Regions from separate parts of the Pantoea sp. UBA4549 genome, predicted to be linked through region 3. Evidence: predicted binding sites of a transcription regulator. Region 3 holds the regulator's gene; each other region holds the start of a gene.
The links. Region 3 encodes CRP, which controls carbon source genes, mostly activating them, when cyclic AMP is high. Its sites were predicted from a motif close to ATGTGANNNNNNTCACAT; they were not measured.

Region 1 (4,799 bases), on a different contig from region 3:
TCGCCCAGTGCCTGTGGCCGGTTGAGTACCTCACGCGCAAAGCGGTCATCGCTGAACAGTTTCAGGTTGGCTAACGTCTGCGCGGCAAAGGCTTCATGCATATCAATCAGCGTTAAGTCATTCAGCGTAACGCCCGCGCGATCCAGCGCCAGCGGCGAGGCGTAAGCTGGCCCCAGCAGCATATCGGTATGCACACCAATAGCGGTAAATGCGTAGCTGCGCAGGTAGCCCAGCGGCGCAATCCCCAGTTCGCGGGCGCGCCCTTCACGCATCAGGATAAGCGCTGCCGCGCCGTCGGTCAGCGGCGTGCTGTTTGCCGCGGTGACCGAGCCATGACGCCGGTCAAAAGCGGGCCGCAGTCTGGCGTAATCTGCCGCGCTGGCGTTAAAACGGATGGTGTTATCCTGCTCAACCGGTGCTTTCCACGGCGGCACAAAGGCGGGCATCACTTCCTGCTGCAGTACGCCGCTTTGCCAGGCCTGCGCGGCACGCTGGTGTGAGCGCAGCGCCAGCGCGTCCTGCTGCTCACGCGTGATGCCGTACGTTTTAGCCATCTGTTCAGCCGTATCCCCCATGCGCAGACCGGTTGAATACTCTGCTACAGCAGGTGGCACCGGCAGCAGATCGCGCGGGCGCAGACGCCGCAGGATCTGCAACTTTTTAGGTAAGGTTCGCGCCCGGTTAAGATCCACCAGCGCGCGCGCCAGCGTTTTACTGACGCCAATCGGTAATACGGAGGAGGAGTCGGCGCCGCCGGCAATACCCGCATCAATGGTGCCCGCCATCAGGCTTTCAGCAAGGTTAGCAACGGCCTGAAAGCTGGTCGCACAGGCGCGACTGACGCTGTAGGCGTCCGTGTGTACGCTCAGCCCGCTGCTCAGCACAATTTCGCGCGCAATATTTGGCGCTTCAGGCATTTGTACCACCTGGCCAAACACCAGCTGATCGATGACTTCAACCGGCAGTTCGCTGCGCACCAGCAGTTCGCTGACCACCATACGCCCCAGCTCCAGCGCCGGAATGCCGTGAAAATCGCTCGCCTGACGGGCAAAAGGCGTACGCAGCCCGTGAGTAATCGCGATACGTTCGCCCTGACGCGTCAGCAATGGCTGCGCTCTGCTCATTATTTTCCCCTGTAACCGACGATCTGACACCATTGCCAGACAGGTCTGACCTGATCGTCAGTGTTAACCATCCGGCGACTGCGCGCCAATAGCAAAGAGAAAAAAGTGCGAGGAAAAACACGAAAATGGCAATTCGCCGTCGCTGGCCGACGGCGGCAGGATCAACGCAGGGCGAGCTGAAAAATCAGCGCTTCAGCCTGACAGGCAAAGGTAAATTCAGCGTTCAGGCGTATGCCATCCGGCTCTGAGATAAAATGCGATGCTATCTGACAGGGTTCAGAAGCGGTGTGCTGTGCTTTCTCCGTCAGCGCGGCCAGCTTCGCTTCGGCAGCCTGACGATCGGGAAACAGTGCTGACCAGCGGGCGCTGCAGTCACTGTTATCAATCACGATACCTGTATCCACACAGCAGCAGGCTGCGGTCTCGCGGGCTCTGCAGTTATTAATGGTATGACTCATGAAGTTTCTCCGGATAAAAAGCGGGCGCTGTTGGGGTGATTTTCTGTCAGAAAGTGTACGCCTGCGGGCCGTTTTACTCTATGATTGCGTCGCTAAGTGACGAATATCACAATAAAATTTGATCCAAAACAAATCTGAGCCGGTATGCTGACGGCGCAGCATAAAGAAATTGTTAAGCAGATCTGATTTTATCGATCAAGTCTGTAATATTTGAAAAACATTATTGCAACTTACACACAGGTCAGACCTATACTCGTCGCACTGGTCTGATATGTCTGTTTAGTCTCAGTCCCTACAATCCGCCGTCCTTTGTTACGCGACGTGACAACGTTTAATAATAATTTTGATGAGGTTGTGGTCATGAACCATAAGAACCTGTTTGCAAAGTCAGCTGTGGCAGCTGCAGTGGCGCTCGTCTCCTCCCAGGTTTACGCCGCAGGCTTTCAACTTAACGAATTCTCAGCAATTGGATTAGGTCGCGCTTATTCAGGTGAAGGCGCGATGGGTGACACAGCAGCATCGGCCAGTCGCAACCCCGCCACCATGGCGCTGATGGAGAGCCCGATGTTCTCGATCGGCGCGGTCTATATCGATCCTGAAGTGGATATTAGTGGCCGCAGCCCGCTAACCGGCAACAGCCTGGATGCCAATAACATTGCGCCTAATCAGTGGGTGCCCAATATTCACTACGTTCAGCCACTTACCGATCGGTGGTGGGTGGGCGCGTCAGCAACGTCAAACTATGGCCTGGCCACAGAGTTTAACAACGGTTATGCCGCAGGGGGCTACGGCGGCAAAACCGACCTGATGACCGCCAACCTTAATCTCAGCACCGCGTATCGGCTGAACGAGCATCTGAGCGTGGGCGTTGGTTTTGATGCGGTTTACGCCCGTGCCAAAATCGAGCGTTATGCCGGTGAAGCCGGCCCGGCAGTGGGCTTCCCGTCAGACCTGCAGGTCGCGCACCTCAAAGGCAATGAGTGGGGCTATGGCTGGAACGCCGGCGTGCTGTATGAAGTGGATAAAAATAACCGTTTCGGCTTTACCTATCGCTCTGAGGTAAAAGTCGACTTTGACGGCAACTATAAAAATGATATTCCGGCGGCGTTTGGCGGTACCGGCGGCTCAACGGTGCCCGGCTACCTGACACTGAACCTGCCGGAAATGTGGGAAGTGTCCGGCTGGCATAAAGTTGCGCCACAGTGGGCAGTGCACTACAGCCTTGCCTACACCAGCTGGAGCCAGTTCCAGGAGCTGAAAGCGACCGGCAGCCGTGGTCAGACGCTGTTCCAGAAAGATGAAAGCTTTAAAGATGCCTATCGCATTGCGCTGGGTACGACCTACTTCTATGACGATCGCTGGACCTTCCGTACCGGTATCGCCTTCGATGACAGCCCGGTTCCGGCCGATAAACGTTCTATTTCTATTCCGGACCAGGATCGCCTGTGGCTGAGTGCCGGTGCGTCTTACGCCTTTACGCCTGAAGCGTCAGTGGATGTCGGCGTGTCTTATATGCATGGTCAGCACGTTACCGTTAATGAAGCCCCTTATACCTTTAATTCTGAAGGCAAAGCCTGGCTCTACGGTGCGAGCTTTAACTATAAGTTCTGATGACTGCGGTTGCATAAATAAGAAGGGCAACCCGGTGGGTTGCCCTTTTTTTTACGGCGCGTCGATATCCTGCAAATCATTCTGTATCGCGCTGGCGTTTGGATTCTCTTCCGGCTTCAGCTTGCCGCCGCTGGCCAGGAAATCGTTACGCTGGAAATAGGCATTGCGGATAAAGGAGTAAGGATCCTGCTGCTGTTTCAGCAGCCCGTCGGAGTCCAGCAGCTGAGCACGTGTCTCCACCCCTTCCAGCGCCCATTTACCGATCGACATCGGCCAGGTGAGCCAGCTGAGTACCGGATAGAGCGTATCCACATAGTCACCGCCATCCTGCCGTACGGTGAAGCTGCCGTAGCCAGGCAGTACGACATACGGGCCGTAGCCAACGCCATAACGTCCCAGCGTGCTGCCAAAGCGATGCGGTACCTCGCGCGCCAGCACCGGATTCGCTTTGCCTGCAACATCGATAAAACCGCCCAGGCCAAGCACGGTATTCAGGAAGAAACGCGTGAAGTGGATCCCGGCCTGACGCGGCTCGCCCACCAGAATAGCGTTAACCATACTGGCTGGTTCATTCAGGTTACCCAGAAAATTGCTGACGCCGGTACGTGCCGGTACCGGCACATAATCGCGCCAGGCTACCGCCACCGGGCGCACCACCCAGGGATCAAGTACGTTGTAATTAAAGTTAAACATCGTACGGTTAAACCCTTCCAGCGGATCGCTGCGCTGCGCCGGGGCGGCATCATCTGCCGGTTTTGAGCTGGCGCATCCCACCAGAAGTAAACTGGCCAGTGCCAGACTGGTCAGGCGGTTATTCATGTTCTTCTCCCTGTGCGGATAATAAATGTAGCGCTTCAGGGCTGCTGCTGATTAATCTCAACAGTCAGCGGCTGGTGACCCTCCCACGAGGTAATAGCACTGATCCCGAACCAGTCCCCGGCCTGAGGATTTGCGCTGCCGTCGCGGGCAATGCGCACTCTGACCTGAACCTGATGCTGCGCCGAAAGCAGGCGATCGGGCATCATAGCGTTGCTGTCATCCAGCGTAAGCGATAGCGGAAAGTGGCTAAGCGGCAGGCGCTTAACGGCCACGGGCACCGGTGAAACACCGTCAGATACAGAAATATACAACACTCCGTCCGGCGGCAACATTTTTTCTGCCTGCGGCGACAGCTTTACCGTCAGGCTCAGCGCAACCGCCTGCTGTCCGGCATCGGTTTTTGCCTGTTCAATGCTGCGCTGAATCAGCGTGATGCGCGGATCGCCGGCAGGCAGTAATGCCAGCATGGCGCGCCACGCATCGATCGCCTCAGTATAGTTCTGCTGCCCGGACGCGTTGAATGCCAGCAGGCTAAGCGTGCGAAGATTCGTGCTGTCGCGCTTCAGCAGCGCATGCAGCAGCAGTCCCGCCTGCCGGTTATCCTGCGGATCGCCGGAGCGTGTCAGGACTTCCGCATAATCCTGCTGCAGTTCCAGATTGCCGGGTGCGCGCTGCAGGGCGCGCTCAAACGCCTGCCCGGCCGCAGTCGCATTGTTCAGCACCATACCAAGCCGCCCCAGCATCGCCCACTCATCGGCGCTGCCGCTTGTCTGCTGCAGCGCCGTGC
Region 2 (4,799 bases), on a different contig from region 3:
GCAATGAGCAGCCTGAACCCGGCCGTAACGCTTGCGGAGAGCAAACCTGCGCTGCATAAAACGCTGTTTGCCACCTGCATCGGCAATGCACTGGAGTGGTTTGATATTGCGGTGTATGGATTTTTTGCGAGCTATATCGCCCATACCTTTTTTCCGGTCAGCGATCCGGCGGTTTCGCTGCTGCTGACCTTTGGCAGTTTTGGCGTCTCCTTTCTGATCCGCCCGCTGGGGGCAATCGTGCTGGGTAACTACGCCGATCGTCACGGACGCAAGCGGGCGCTGCTGCTCTCAATTAATCTGATGATGCTGGGCGGGGCGATCATTACTTTTATGCCGGGCTACGCGCACATCGGGTTGCTGGCCCCGCTGCTGATCCTGGCCGCGCGGCTGATTCAGGGATTCTCAGCTGGCGGCGAATTTGGCAGCTCAACGGCCTTTCTGGTTGAGCACTATCCTGAGCGTAAAGCCTTTATCGCCAGCTGGCAGTTCGCAACCCAGGGAGCCAGTACGCTGATGGCCTCGGCGTTTGGTCTGGGTCTGACGCAGCTGCTGACCGAAAGTGAAATGCAGGCGTGGGGCTGGCGTATTCCGTTTGCCTTTGGGCTGCTGATTGGCCCGCTGGGCCTTTATATCCGACGCCATGTGCATGAACCCGCAAGCTTTGCGGACCGCCCGCCGGAGCCCGCGCCGCTGAAACGCCTGTTCGGGCGTCAGAAGCAGCTGATGCTGCTGGCCATTGGCCTGATGGTGATCTCAACTGCGGTCAACTACATGCTGAACTATGTGCCGACCTGGGCGACGAAAAATCTGCATCTGTCAGGCACCGTGGCCTTCACCGCTACGCTGCTGGGCGGGGTGATCCTGACGCTGATGACACCGCTGATGGGGCTATGGGCCGAGCGCATTGGCCGGGCGCCGCTGATGTGGGGATCGCTGATACTGTTAATGGTCACTATCTGGCCGGCGTTCCGGCTGTTAGCGAACCATACCACGCCGGTCACGCTGATTCTGCTGGTCTGCTGGATGGCGCTGCTGAAGTCGGTCTACTTCTCTGTGGTGCCCTCGGTGATGGCCGATCTCTTTCCTGCGGGCACGCGCGCCAGCGGTATGGCGATCAGCTATAACATTGCCGTTACGGTTTTTGGCGGCTTCGCGCCCCTGATCTGTACTTTGCTGATCAGCTGGACGGGAACCAGCCTGGCACCGGGCTATTATCTGATGGCGATGTCGCTGCTGAGCGGGGCAGCCTTACTCTTCAGCCAGAAGCATATACGTTAACGCCGTTGCCACATTTTTGCCTGGCTTTGCCCGCGGCGCCGCAGTGTCGTTTACGATCCCGGCATGGCTGCGCCGCTGGCGATAAACCAGGCCAGAAACGTTACGCCGGCAACAATAATAGCAATGGGAAACAGTAAACCAATCTTCATAGCCAATCCTTATTAAGCGAGCCTGAGCAGCGCGCGATGCGTTTTCATTATGCTGAACAGTTCAAACTGCGTGGCACCCGCGATCTGCCGCAGGCGATCGCCTTTATAGTAATCGATGTGCTGAATGTGCCCGAGCTGACGCCAGACCACAATCGCAGATGCCAGCAGCGCACAGTTCTCTTCGTTCTGAAGGCAATCAACCGTTGCATAGCGGGTGTCATCCAGCGTATTGATAAAAACGTTCAGCGCAACGGCTGGCACAATCGCCTGGATATCATCCAGCATGACCTGGCTGACGGCGCGCGACAGAACCAGCGTTAATCGTTTACTGTTCATAACAGTCCCTGCGAAGAGCGTCAGCCCGATTATAAAGGGCAAAACGGACAGGATGCGAGGCGTGATGTATAAAAGCGGGATCCGGCAGCGTGCGTCCCTGCTGCTGCCGGTCAGTCAGCTAGCCATTTGAGCGTAACTGCGGATAGCGGCGGAAAATCGCCACGCACCAGAACAGCGAGAAGAGCCCTATCAGCGCTCCGACGTTGCCCACATCCGAAAGCTGCAGATGCTGGCTGACCTGGTTGCCGAGCAGCGCACCGGCTCCGATACCGATATTATAAATTCCGGAGAAGAGCGACATCGCGACATCAGTGGCGTCCGGGGCCAGTGACAGCACGCGAACCTGCATCGCCAGACCGATCATCATCATCGCCATGCCCCAGATAATACAGAGGGTAATAATGGCGGTCGGGCGCACCGCAGCAAAGATCAGCAGCCCCATACACAGCGTGATCAGCGCAATGGCAGCGATTAACAGCGCGGAGGGGAAGCGGTTACCCAGCGTACTGAACAGAATACTGCCGAGAATACCCGCAGAGCCGAACAGCAGCAGCAGCAGGGTGGTAAAATTGGCATCTGCGTTCGCCACGACCTGCATAAAGGGCTCAATATAGCTGTAAGCGGTGTAATGTGCCGTGACCACCAGCGTTACCAGCAGATACATCGTGACCAGCGCCGGACGGCGGAACAGCATTGGCACGCTGCTGAGTGAGCCGGTATGTTCGCTTGGCAGACGCGGTAACACGCGCACCAGCAGGATCATCAGTACCAGCGCCGAGAGGCCAATCATGCCAAATGTTATGCGCCAGCCGAGGTACTGTCCGATCACGCGCCCGATGGGAACCCCCAGCACCATTGCCAGTGCGGTTCCGGTCGCAAGCATACTCAGCGCCTGCGTTTTCTTACCTGCCGGGGCCACCCGGATGGCAAGCGAGGCGGTGATCGACCAGAACACAGCGTGCGACAGCGCAATGCCGATACGGGAAACCACCAGAGAGCGGAAGTCCCATGCAAATGCAGAAAGCACATGGCTGCCGGTAAAGAGAATAAACAGAACCGCCAGCAGCAGACGCCGCTCAACGTTACGCGTCAGCAGCATCAGCGGCAGCGACAGCAGCGCCACTACCCAGGCATAAATGGTGAGCATGATACCCACATCGGCCGTTTTCATCGAAAAGCTTGCTGCAATATCGGAAAGCAGGCCCACCGGGACAAATTCAGTGGTGTTAAAGACAAACGCCGCAATGGCCAGCAGGACAACGCGTAGCCAGGCTGTTTTACGGGAAACGGTAGAAGTTTGCATGAAGTTCAAATTAGTCAGACAGCAGGTTAACGGGAGCAGAGACGCCTCGAAGGTGATCTGCGTCACAAATTAACTCTATTGTGGCTGATGAACCGGCAGATGGAAACCTGCTAAGGCTTTTTTATTCCTCTGTTTATAACCGGCATCAGCCGCAGGCGGGAAAGTGAGCGTGGCGCAGGGCTGCCAGAGCGACGGCATAACGCTCTTTTCATGGCAGCATCACTTCAGACCAGAATTATCAGAGTCACACCATATGTTTCAGGGCCACGCTATTGCAGTGATTCAGGTTTTTTTTTACGCCCACCGGACAGCACTGCTCGCAGCCCATGGCGCCCGGGTAAAATTTACGCGCCTGCTGAATGGCGGCGTTCGGGGCATAAAAGGTGCCAAGAAAGCGCCGGGCAGGGTCGGCTGGCAGGAACGGGCAGCCTTTTGCGTGCACCACATGATTGTCGTTATAACCGGCATGTTTATCGACATAATAAAAAAGCGCCATTAACCACCTCATTGCTGTAAAAAAAAACGTCTTACTATTATTGGAATAGAAAAGATTATAACGATGAATTGCAGTTTTGTTTCAGGTGGACCTGGAGAAAGGCGGTAAAAACGGAGCCGGGACGCTTCGCCCGGCTATAAAAGCGGATCAGAGACGGCGACGCAACAGCAGATAGCCGGTGAGCAGCGCCAGAAGTAATAGCAGCGTAATAAACAGCGTGACGCCCGGCCAGCCGTAACGATGCCAGAACAGGCCGCCGGCCGTACCGGCCAGACTGGATCCCGCATAGTAGCTGAACAGATAAAGCGAAGAGGCCTGGCCTCTGGCGCGCCGGGCGCGCGTGCCCACCCAGCCGCTGGCCACGGCGTGTGCGGCAAAAAAACCGGCGGTAAAGAGCATCATACCAGGAATGATTATCCATAAGGCGGATGCCAGCGTCAGCAGCAGCCCGGCCAGCATAATGGCGATAGCGCTCAGCATGACCGGCCCGCGCCCAAAGCGGCTGGTCATGGCCCCTGCTTTGGGGGAACTCCAGGAGCCGGTGAGATAAACCAGCGACAGTAATCCCACTACCGCCTGGCTGAGAGCCCACGGTGCTCCCAGCAGCCGGTAGCCAATATAGTTAAACAGGGTGACAAACGCGCCCATCAGCAGAAACGCTTCTGCAAACAGCAGCGGCAGCCCGCCGTCGCGCCAGTGCAGGCGGAAGTTGATCATCAGATGACGCGGACGGAGCGAGGCGGGGCGAAAGTGACGTGAAGCGGGCAGGATTTTCCAGAACATCAGTGCCGCCGCCAGCGAGCAGCAACCCACGACACCAATGGCGATACGCCATGAATAAAAATCGGTGATGACCCCGGTGAGCAGGCGCCCGCTCATGCCGCCAATAGAGTTACCGCTGATATAGAGCCCCATAGAAAAAGCCACCACCCGGGGGTGCATCTCTTCACTGAGGTAAGTCATACCGACGGCGGCCACGCCGCTGAGCGACAGGCCGATCAGCGCACGCATCAGCAGAATGGCGTGCCAGCTGTGCATCATGGCCGATAACAGCGTACATAATGCCCCCAGCATCAGCGCCGTCACCATTACCGGCTTACGGCCGATAGCGTCTGAGAGCGGACCGGTAAACAGCAGACCCAGCGCCATTAAACCGGTAGAGAGCGACAGCGAAATACTGCTTTGTGCCGGCGTGATGCCGAATTGCTGAGACAGAACCGGCAGAATAGGCTGAACA
Region 3 (4,799 bases):
GCGGCAGAAGGCGTGATGATCCTGACCGCCGGCAGCGATGTGATCCGCTTTGTGCCCTCGCTGGTCATCGCACCGGAGGAGATTGATGCCGGTATGACGCGGTTTGCTGCCGCACTGCGCAAGGTTCTCGCGGCCTGACTATCCTTTCGGACGGATAGCCCGCAGCCAGCGGCCATGATGCGGCCGCTGGCTCCACGCCAGAGATGAGATGGTGTGCATGACGCTGAGATGCTGCAAAATGCGTTTAACATGCTGCTCGACAATGGTCACCGGCCCTTCATGCAGGTTTTCCGGCGCCTCCATCACATTGTTCTCACTGCCCGGTCCGTCGTAAGTCAGCCGCTGCTGGCAGCGCTGCAGCGCAATTTCGCACGACTGCAGATAGCGCTCTGCCAGCGCCGGCGTCAGCATGGTGTGCTCACGCGCCAGGATGGTCATGGCGTTGATATGCTCCACGATGAACTGACTGTGCGTTACCCAGAGTCGCATATCCTTCAGATACTGCGCGTTGAAACCGGGTTCGCTGGTCGCCTGATTCAGCGCATTGAACAGCGCGTTATGTGCCTGATTCACCTTTACCCGCTGATAAGCCAGCTTTTCCGGCGAGTGTTCCGGCCCCAGCAGCATGCGCAGCGCCTCCTGATAGGCCTCCAGCGCATCGTGCGCATTCTGCCGCAGCAAACCGCTCTGCCACTGCGGCCATAGCCAGATCATACCGGCGAATGCAATCAGACATCCCATCAGCGTATCCATCATGCGCGGCAGCAGAAACTGAGCACCGTTCAGCGACAGCAGCTGCAGTGAATACACCGCCGTCACGGTAAAGCCAATCATCGACCAGCCATAATATTTGCGCGTCACCAGATAACTGGCCAGCGTGATGGCCAGCATAAACAGCAGCGCGATCGACTCCGGTACGGCGAAACGCAGCGAGGCGGCGGCAATCAGGAGTCCGGCAAAGGTCCCGAGCGCCCGGTGCTGAATGCGCACGCGCGTAGCGCTGTAGCCGTTCTGACTGACAAACATAATGGTCATCAGGATCCAGTAGGGCTTGGGAATATTGAAAAACAGCGCAATAAAGCTGCCGAACATCAGCATAACGGCAAAGCGGGCTGCGCTGCGCAGGGCGCCGGACCTGAACGACAGATAGCTGCGCAGGGCGGGCAGCAGCGGCAGACGCCGCTGGCGATCGGCCATCAGGTCGCGCGTATAAAGCGGTTTCTGAGTGCGCAGCACGCGGGCGATACGGCTGAAATGATAAAGACAGAAGTGACCAACCGGATTATCCGGATGCTGCCGCGCTATCTTTTCCAGCGCGCTGAGCGGCTTTTCCATCTGAAAGCGGGCGGGCAACTGATGATAGAGGATGGCATCCGCCAGCAGCCTGAGCTGTGCCGAAATGGTTTTTGCATTCCAGCGGATAACGGCTTCGGCATGACTCTGCTCGACCAGCTTCTGCACTTTCTCCGGCTGGTGCAGGCTGACAGCGATGTGCTCCTGCAGATCGAGTGCCACCTGGAAAGCACGCGTCAGCCGCTTATGGCTGTTGTCGCGACTGGCAGAGAGCATATGCATCTGCTGATAGCAGGTGGTGATCAGATCAACTGCTTTCTGCTGACGCGCCAGCAGCGGTGGCAGCGCTTTCTCCGGATCGGTCAGCTGCGTCAGCAGGGTATATTTGGCATCGCAGTAATCCGCCAGTTCACGATAGAGCAGGCTCAGCGTTTCACGCATCGGCTGCTCTTTCCACAGCCAGTACCAGAACCAGTTAAACAGGCCATACCAGAACGTGCCGCCAATATAGAGCAGCGGCGGCACCCAGATCGGCATGCGTCCTGCCAGACTCAGCGTAAAAATAGCGGCAATCAGCGTGCCGGGCAGCAGACGTCCGTGCAGCGGGCTGATTTCGCCCGTCACGCCAATAAGCAGCGGCAGCACCAGCATAATAAGCGGCAGCGGGATCGCGGCGTCAGTGAGATACTGGATCAGGAAACTGCCGGTGGCGAAAAGCGTACCGCCCACGATCAGACGTTTGAAAAAACGTTTATGCGGCGTATCAAGGCCGGCAATATTGCAGCAGGCGGGCACCAGCGAGAACAGCAGGCCTTTTTGCAGATCGCCACACAGCCATCCCAGCGCGACAGGCAGGCACAGCACCAGCGTCTGACGCAGAGCGTAGTTGACTTCGGGATGGTAGATGATTCGGCGCCACATCAGCTTATCGCAAACAGAAACGGCGTGATGGTGCCATCACGCCGTGGGGGTGAAACAGCTTAGCGGGTGCCGTAGACGACGATGGTTTTACCGTGTGCGGAGATCAGATTCTGATCTTCCAGCATTTTCAGGATGCGGCCAACGGTTTCCCGTGAGCAACCCACGATCTGACCAATCTCCTGACGGGTGATTTTAATTTGCATACCGTCAGGATGCGTCATGGCATCCGGCTGTTTAGCCAGATTAAGCAGCGTCTGTGCAATGCGGCCGGTAACGTCCAGGAAGGCCAGGTTACCCACTTTTTCTGATGTCACCTGCAGGCGACGTGCCATCTGCGCCGACAGGCGCATCAAAATATCCGGGTTAACCTGAATCAGCTGACGAAATTTTTTGTATGAAATTTCAGCAACTTCGCAGGCTGTTTTCGCACGCACCCAGGCACTGCGCTCCTGGCCCTCTTCAAACAGGCCGAGTTCGCCGATGAAATCTCCCTGATTGAGATAGGAGAGGATCATCTCTTTGCCTTCTTCATCTTTAATCAGTACCGCAACGGAACCTTTAACGATGTAGTAGAGCGTTTCTGCTTTTTCACCCTGATGAATCAGCGTGCTTTTGGATGGATATTTGTGAATATGGCAATGGGACAGGAACCATTCGAGTGTAGGGTCTGTTTGCGGTTTGCCGAGAACCATTCGCTATTATCCTCTATTGTAATCGTGCCCAAAATACAGGGGCATTCATTCCCTGTCAGGCGATGAAATCGTCCAGCGCGTCCTGTTAATAAAAATTATCCGGGCGGATGTGTAAGCTCTGCTTTTGATTCTGCCCGTCTTCATCAGCCACGACGAAGAAATTTTCAGCTCTGTTTGTAGCACAGCTTTTGCAGGCTGTCTTGTGTTGTCTCGCTTCAGCAGGCGGGCGATTGCTGTTTGCCGGATGAACGCGTACTCTGGCGCAAAACGCCGCTTCAGGAGAAAGAATAATGCAGGCACGTGTAAAATGGGTGGAAGGGCTGACCTTTCTCGGAGAATCCTCATCGGGACATCAGTTATTAATGGACGGGAATTCAGGCGATAAAGCGCCAAGCCCGATGGAGATGGTACTGATGGCGGCCGGTGGCTGCAGCGCGATTGATGTGGTGTCGATCCTGCAAAAAGGGCGCAATGATGTGGCTGACTGTGAGGTCAAACTCACCTCAGAACGGCGTGAAGAAGCGCCACGTATTTTTACACAGATTAACCTGCATTTTATCGTCAGTGGAAAAGCGCTGAGCGAGAAAGCGGTAGCGCGAGCGGTTGACCTGTCGGCAGAAAAATATTGCTCGGTGGCGATCATGCTCGGCAAAGGCGTGGAGATCACCCATAGCCACGAGGTGGTTGAGCTGTAACAGGCGCCGCTGCACGTCCCTCTGTACCCGTGAAACAGGCTATGCAGGGTCGCCATTCATGGCGACCGATGTTACGCCGACTGGCAGGCACTGACCCTATTCAATCCGCTTGCCTTCGATGAGCCGCTGCACCAGCGGCATCATAATCAGCTCCATCGCCAGCCCCATCTTGCCGCCCGGTACCACCAGCGTATTCATATGCGAAATAAACGATCCCTGAATCATCGCCAGCAGATAGGGGAAAGCGATGCCTTCCAGGCCGCGAAAATGGATCACCACAAAACTCTCATCCAGTGAGGGGATCTCGCGGGCGGCGAACGGATTGGAGGTATCAACGGTCGGTACGCGCTGAAAGTTAAGGTGCGTGCGGGAAAACTGCGGCGTAATGTAATTGATGTAATCTTCCATCGACCGTACCACGGAATCCATTACCGCTTCGCGCGAGTGGCCCCGTTCGCTGGTATCGCGCACCAGTTTCTGGATCCACTCAAGGTTAACGATGGGCACCACGCCAACCAGCAGGTCAACATGCTCTGCCACGTTATGCTGCTGTGTGACCACCCCGCCGTGCAGGCCCTCATAAAACAGCACGTCGGTGTTTTCCGGCAGCGGCTGCCAGGGGGTAAACGTGCCCGGTACCTGATTCCACGGCACCGCTTCGTCATAGGTGTGCAGATATTTACGCGACTCTCCGATGCCGTTTTCACCATAATGCCGGAACGTCTGCTCCAGCAGGCCAAAATCATTGGCGTCCGGACCAAAATAGCTGATGTGACGGCCCAGATCGCGCGCTTTACGGATCGCCATATCCATTTCCGGCCGGGTATAGCGATGAAAACTGTCGCCTTCTACTTCGGCCGCATGCAGCCCCAGCTGCTGAAAAATTTTACGGAAGGCAAGGCTGGTTGTCGTGGTACCGGCGCCGCTGGAACCGGTAACGGCGATAACGGGGTGTCTGGCTGACATACGGGTGCTCCCTGTGAGATCGGGCGATGAGCATTGTTACCATGAATTATCCGGCAGCGCATCAGCCACGAAACTCGCGCCGCGGCATAATATTGACCGTTTCATGCAGCTCAGACCAGACCAGCACCACCTCGCCCTGCTGCAGCTGGCGGCGCACGTCAGCGACTTTCTGCGCCAGGCTACGCTCCTGCTCACCGTAGTCAGTGCCTTCGCGCAGGACAAAACTTTCAAT
Region 4 (4,799 bases), on a different contig from region 3:
CAGAAGAACCGGAACCGCCGTGGAATACGAAATCCAGCGCGTTATGCTCCAGACCATGCTTCTCGCACACATATTTCTGTGAATCGCGCAGAATGGTTGGGGTCAGCTTCACGTTGCCTGGCTTGTACACGCCGTGCACGTTGCCGAAAGAGGCCGCAATAGTGAAACGCGGGCTGATTTTGCTCAGCTCGGTGTAAGCGTAATCCACATCTTCTGGCTGGGTGTAGAGGGCTGAAGCATCCATATGGCTGTTATCCACGCCATCTTCTTCACCCCCGGTACAGCCGAGTTCGATTTCCAGCGTCATATCGATTTTCGCCATACGCGTCAGATATTTGCTGGAGATCTCGATGTTCTCTTCCAGCGACTCTTCAGAGAGGTCGATCATGTGTGAAGAGAACAGTGGCTTACCGGTTTTTTTGAAGTGCTCTTCACCGGCATCCAGCAGACCGTCGATCCACGGCAGCAGTTTTTTCGCACAGTGGTCAGTGTGCAGAATAACCGGCACACCATACTGCTCTGCCATCAGATGCACATGGTGCGCACCGGCGATAGCGCCGAAAATTGCTGCGCCCTGTGGTTTGTCGGTTTTGAAACCTTTACCGGCGATAAATGCAGCACCGCCGTTGGAGAACTGAACGATGACCGGCGCTTTAACTTTGGCAGCCGCTTCCAGTACCGCGTTAATGGAGTCCGTGCCGACGCAGTTAACTGCAGGCAGAGCGAATTTGTGCTCTTTCGCTACCTTGAAGACTTTCTGAACGTCATCACCAGTGACAACGCCGGGTTTTACGAAATCAAAAATTTTAGACATGGTTGTGTCCCGTTTCGTTACCGTTCATTCCCGAAGGGAATGGGATTTATTTGCCCCGGACGGGGCCAGTTTTAAGGCAGCGCCGGAGCGCTGCCCCCAGAATTACTGCTTAGCGCGCTCTTCCAGCATCGCCACTGCAGGCAGTTTTTTGCCTTCCACAAACTCCAGGAACGCCCCGCCGCCGGTTGAGATGTAAGAGATCTTGTCTTCGATACCGAACAGATCGATAGCCGCCAGGGTGTCACCGCCGCCTGCAACAGAGAATGCCTCGCTGTCTGCAATCGCATTAGCCACGATTTCGGTGCCTTTACGGAAGTTCGGGAACTCAAATACGCCTACCGGACCGTTCCACAGAATCGTTTTGGCCTCTTTCAGAATCTTCGCCATGTTCTGTGCGGTTTCATCACCGAAGTCCATAATCTCTTCGTTATCCTGCACTTCTGAAACCTTTTTCACGGTAGAAGGTGCAGTTTCAGAGAATTCCGTGCCCACACGGGAATCGGTCGGCACCGGAATACCGTACTGGTCACGCAGGCCTTTAGCCGCTTCAACGAAGTCCGGCTCGTAGAGTGATTTACCGACGTTGTTGTCGATAGCCACGAAGGTGTTTGCGATGCCGCCGCCAACAATCACGGTATCCGCAATTTTGACCAGCGACTGCAGGACATCAAATTTGGTCGATACTTTTGAACCACCGACGACGGCAACCAGCGGACGCTCCGGATTGCTCATTACTTTACCCAGCGCTTCCAGCTCAGCAGAAAGCAGCGGGCCGGCGCAGGCGACTGGCGCAAATTTGCCTACGCCATGGGTTGAAGCCTGTGCACGGTGGGCGGTACCAAACGCATCCATTACAAAGACGTCGCACAGCGCGGCATATTTCTTCGCCAGCGTCTCGTCATCTTTCTTTTCGCCTTTGTTAAAGCGTACGTTTTCCAGTACTACCAGCTCGCCCGCTCCCACTTCAACGCCGTCAAGATACTCTTTTGCCAGCGTAACCTGGGTACCGTTCAGTTTCTCTTTCAGATAGTTAACAACCGGCAGCAGCGAGAACTCTTCATTGTATTCACCTTCAGTCGGGCGACCGAGGTGAGAGGTAACCATCACTTTTGCGCCCTGTTTCAGTGCCGCTTCAATGGTAGGCAGGGAAGCACGGATACGTGCGTCAGATGTCACTTTTCCTTCTTTCACTGGCACATTGAGATCGGCACGGATCAGAACACGCTTACCAGCAAGGTCCAGATCGGTCATCTTAATTACAGACATGGTGAATCCTCTCGTTGATTCTCGTAAGTTTTGCCAGACGCCATCCGCGTCTTACCTGAAACCGCTTGCGGCCATTGCTAACGTAGTATCGATCATCCGATTAGCAAAGCCCCATTCGTTGTCACACCAGACCAGCGTCTTGATCAGGTGATGACCGCTGACCCGCGTCTGCGTACCATCAACGATGGCACTGTGCGGATCGTGGTTAAAATCTACTGAGACTAACGGTAATTCCGTATAGTCAACTATACCACGAAATGCCCCTGCTGATGCGTTTTGCAGCAGCGCATTGACCTCACACGCCTTTACCGCCGCCCGCACCGAGACGCTCAGATCAATCGCCGTCACGTTGATAGTGGGTACACGCACCGCTATCGCTTCGAAGCGATCGTTGAATTTCGGAAAAATGCGGGTGATGCCGGCAGCCAGCCGCGTATCGACCGGAATGATCGACTGACTCGCTGCACGGGTGCGGCGCAGATCGCTGTGATAGGCGTCGATCACCTGCTGATCGTGCATCGCTGAGTGGATCGTGGTCACTGTACCGGACTCGATCCCAAAGGCATCATCCAGCAGCTTGATCACCGGAATAATGCAGTTGGTGGTACAGGATGCATTAGACACAATGCGGTCAGTTTGTTTAAGAGCCTGTTCGTTTACGCCGAACACAACGGTTGCGTCCAGATCGTTGCCGCCCGGATGCGAAAACAGAACTTTTCTGGCGCCCGCCCGCAGATGCGCCTCACCGTCGGCGCGGCTGCCGTAAACGCCGGTGCAATCCAGCACGACATCAACGTCCAGCTGCTGCCACGGCAGCGTGCCGATCTCTGCCTGGTGCAGGATGCGAATAGTGTCTTCCCCTACCCACAGCAGATCGCGCTCCTGACGCACGTCGAAGGCGAAGCGACCGTGGCTGGTATCGTACTTCAGCAGATGCGCCATGCCGGCGGCGTCTGCCAGCTCATTAATCGCAACGACCGTGATTTCCGCCCGGCGTCCCGTTTCATATAGCGCACGCAACACATTGCGTCCGATACGACCAAAGCCATTGATAGCAATACGAATGGTCATCGCTTTTCCTGCAACTGCACCTCTAAAATGTGCCAGATACCTTGAGCGTTTCATGCCATTTTGTACAGGGAATTCTTCCGCAGCGCCTGACGCGATGCGCAGGGATTCGGCAGCAACTGAAACGGTTCAGCCAAAATAAAGCATGCGGGGAATAACCGGAATGATTGCGATCAAGGATGGTGATGATTATTGGATCTGCGTCACAAAAATGAGGCGATTAAACAATTACTGCAGGAATAATTGAAACGTTTCAGGCGGCGAAAGAATATGAAATAAAACAGGGTGCGCATCAATGCGCACCCTGTAGCTCACGATATCCGGTTTGTTAAGTCGCCCGTTAAGGCGACCACGGATTACAGAATAGATTTTGCGGTGTTTACCACATTCTCAACGGTGAAGCCGAACTCTTTAAACAACAGCTCTGCCGGCGCAGATTCACCAAATGAGGTCATACCGACCACCGCGCCGTGCAGGCCGGTGTATTTGAACCAGTAATCGGCAATACCCGCTTCAATGGCAACGCGCGCGCCAACCGCTTTCGGCAGCACCGCTTCACGGTAGGCGGCATCCTGCTTATCAAACGCATCCGTTGATGGCATGGAGACCACGCGCACATTGCGGCCTTCGCTGCTGAGTTTGTCAGCGGCAGCCACCGCCAGCTCAACTTCAGAGCCGGTAGCGATCAGGATCAGTTCCGGCGTGCCGTTGCAATCTTTCAGCACATAGCCACCGCGGACCACGTTTGCCAGCTGCTCAGCGGTACGATCCTGCTGCGCCAGGTTCTGGCGGGAGAAGATCAGTGCTGACGGGCCATCGACGCGCTCAATGGCATATTTCCACGCGACAGCAGACTCAACCTGGTCACAGGGACGCCACAGGCTCATGTTTGGCGTCGTACGCAGGCTGGCCATCTGCTCAACCGGCTGGTGCGTCGGGCCATCTTCACCCAGACCGATGGAGTCGTGGGTGTAAACCATGATCTGGCGGATCTTCATCAGTGCCGCCATACGCGCCGCGTTGCGGGCATATTCAACAAACATCAGGAAGGTCGCGGTATAAGGCAGGAAACCGCCGTGCAGCGCAATGCCATTGGCAATGGCGGTCATACCGAACTCACGCACGCCATAATGGATGTAGTTACCCGCTGTGTCTTCGTTGATCGGTTTAGAACCGGACCACATCGTCAGGTTGCTGGGTGCCAGATCGGCGGAACCGCCGAGGAACTCCGGCAGCAGCTTGCCAAAGGCTTCAATCGCATTCTGTGACGCTTTACGGCTGGCGATTTTAGCCGGATTCGCCTGCAGCTGCTCAATAAACTGCTGCGACTCTGCCTGCCAGTTAGCAGGCAGCTCATTGTTAACGCGACGTGTAAACTCTTCCGCCAGCGCCGGGAAAGCTGCCGCATAGGCTGCAAACTTCTCATTCCACGCGGACTCTTTCGCCTGGCCTGCCTCTCTGGCATCCCACTGCGCATAGATATCGGCCGGGATCTCAAACGGCGCATGGCTCCAGCCCAGCTGCTTACGCGTCAGCGCAATTTCATCGTCGCCCAGCGGCGCGCCGTGTGAATCGTGCGTGCCCGCTTTGTTGGGTGAGCCGAAGCCGATAACGGTTTTGCACATCAGCAGTGACGGCTTGTCAGAGACGC

Region 1: the regulator CRP is predicted to act here: its motif matches at 1,677-1,694, upstream of B3041_RS14445 (YfcZ/YiiS family protein).
Region 2: the regulator CRP is predicted to act here: its motif matches at 3,117-3,134, upstream of B3041_RS08615 (sugar transporter).
Region 4: the regulator CRP is predicted to act here: its motif matches at 3,340-3,357, upstream of epd (erythrose-4-phosphate dehydrogenase).

The regions. Positions count from the first base shown of each region.
Region 1 covers NZ_DGLH01000015.1:75,727-80,525, reverse strand. The annotation lists gene fadI (acetyl-CoA C-acyltransferase FadI) at 1-1,124, opposite strand, end outside; gene B3041_RS14445 (YfcZ/YiiS family protein) at 1,286-1,582, opposite strand; gene fadL (long-chain fatty acid transporter FadL) at 1,943-3,193, shown strand; gene mlaA (phospholipid-binding lipoprotein MlaA) at 3,245-4,012, opposite strand; gene ccmI (c-type cytochrome biogenesis protein CcmI) at 4,048-4,799, opposite strand, start outside.
Region 2 covers NZ_DGLH01000009.1:397,619-402,417, forward strand. The annotation lists gene B3041_RS08595 (M20 family metallopeptidase) at 1-7, shown strand, start outside; gene B3041_RS08600 (MFS transporter) at 4-1,278, shown strand; gene B3041_RS08605 (YoaK family small membrane protein) at 1,329-1,427, opposite strand; gene B3041_RS08610 (hypothetical protein) at 1,440-1,763, opposite strand; gene B3041_RS08615 (sugar transporter) at 1,882-3,066, opposite strand; gene B3041_RS08620 (hypothetical protein) at 3,311-3,562, opposite strand; gene B3041_RS08625 (MFS transporter) at 3,710-4,799, opposite strand, start outside.
Region 3 covers NZ_DGLH01000012.1:123,102-127,900, forward strand. The annotation lists gene argD (bifunctional acetylornithine/succinyldiaminopimelate transaminase) at 1-138, shown strand, start outside; gene B3041_RS12400 (YccS/YhfK family putative transporter) at 139-2,214, opposite strand; gene crp (cAMP-activated global transcriptional regulator CRP) at 2,274-2,906, opposite strand; gene B3041_RS12410 (OsmC family protein) at 3,197-3,601, shown strand; gene B3041_RS12415 (phosphoribulokinase) at 3,698-4,567, opposite strand; gene B3041_RS12420 (YheU family protein) at 4,629-4,799, opposite strand, start outside.
Region 4 covers NZ_DGLH01000003.1:56,692-61,490, reverse strand. The annotation lists gene fbaA (class II fructose-bisphosphate aldolase) at 1-814, opposite strand, end outside; gene pgk (phosphoglycerate kinase) at 917-2,080, opposite strand; gene epd (erythrose-4-phosphate dehydrogenase) at 2,132-3,151, opposite strand; gene tkt (transketolase) at 3,505-4,799, opposite strand, start outside.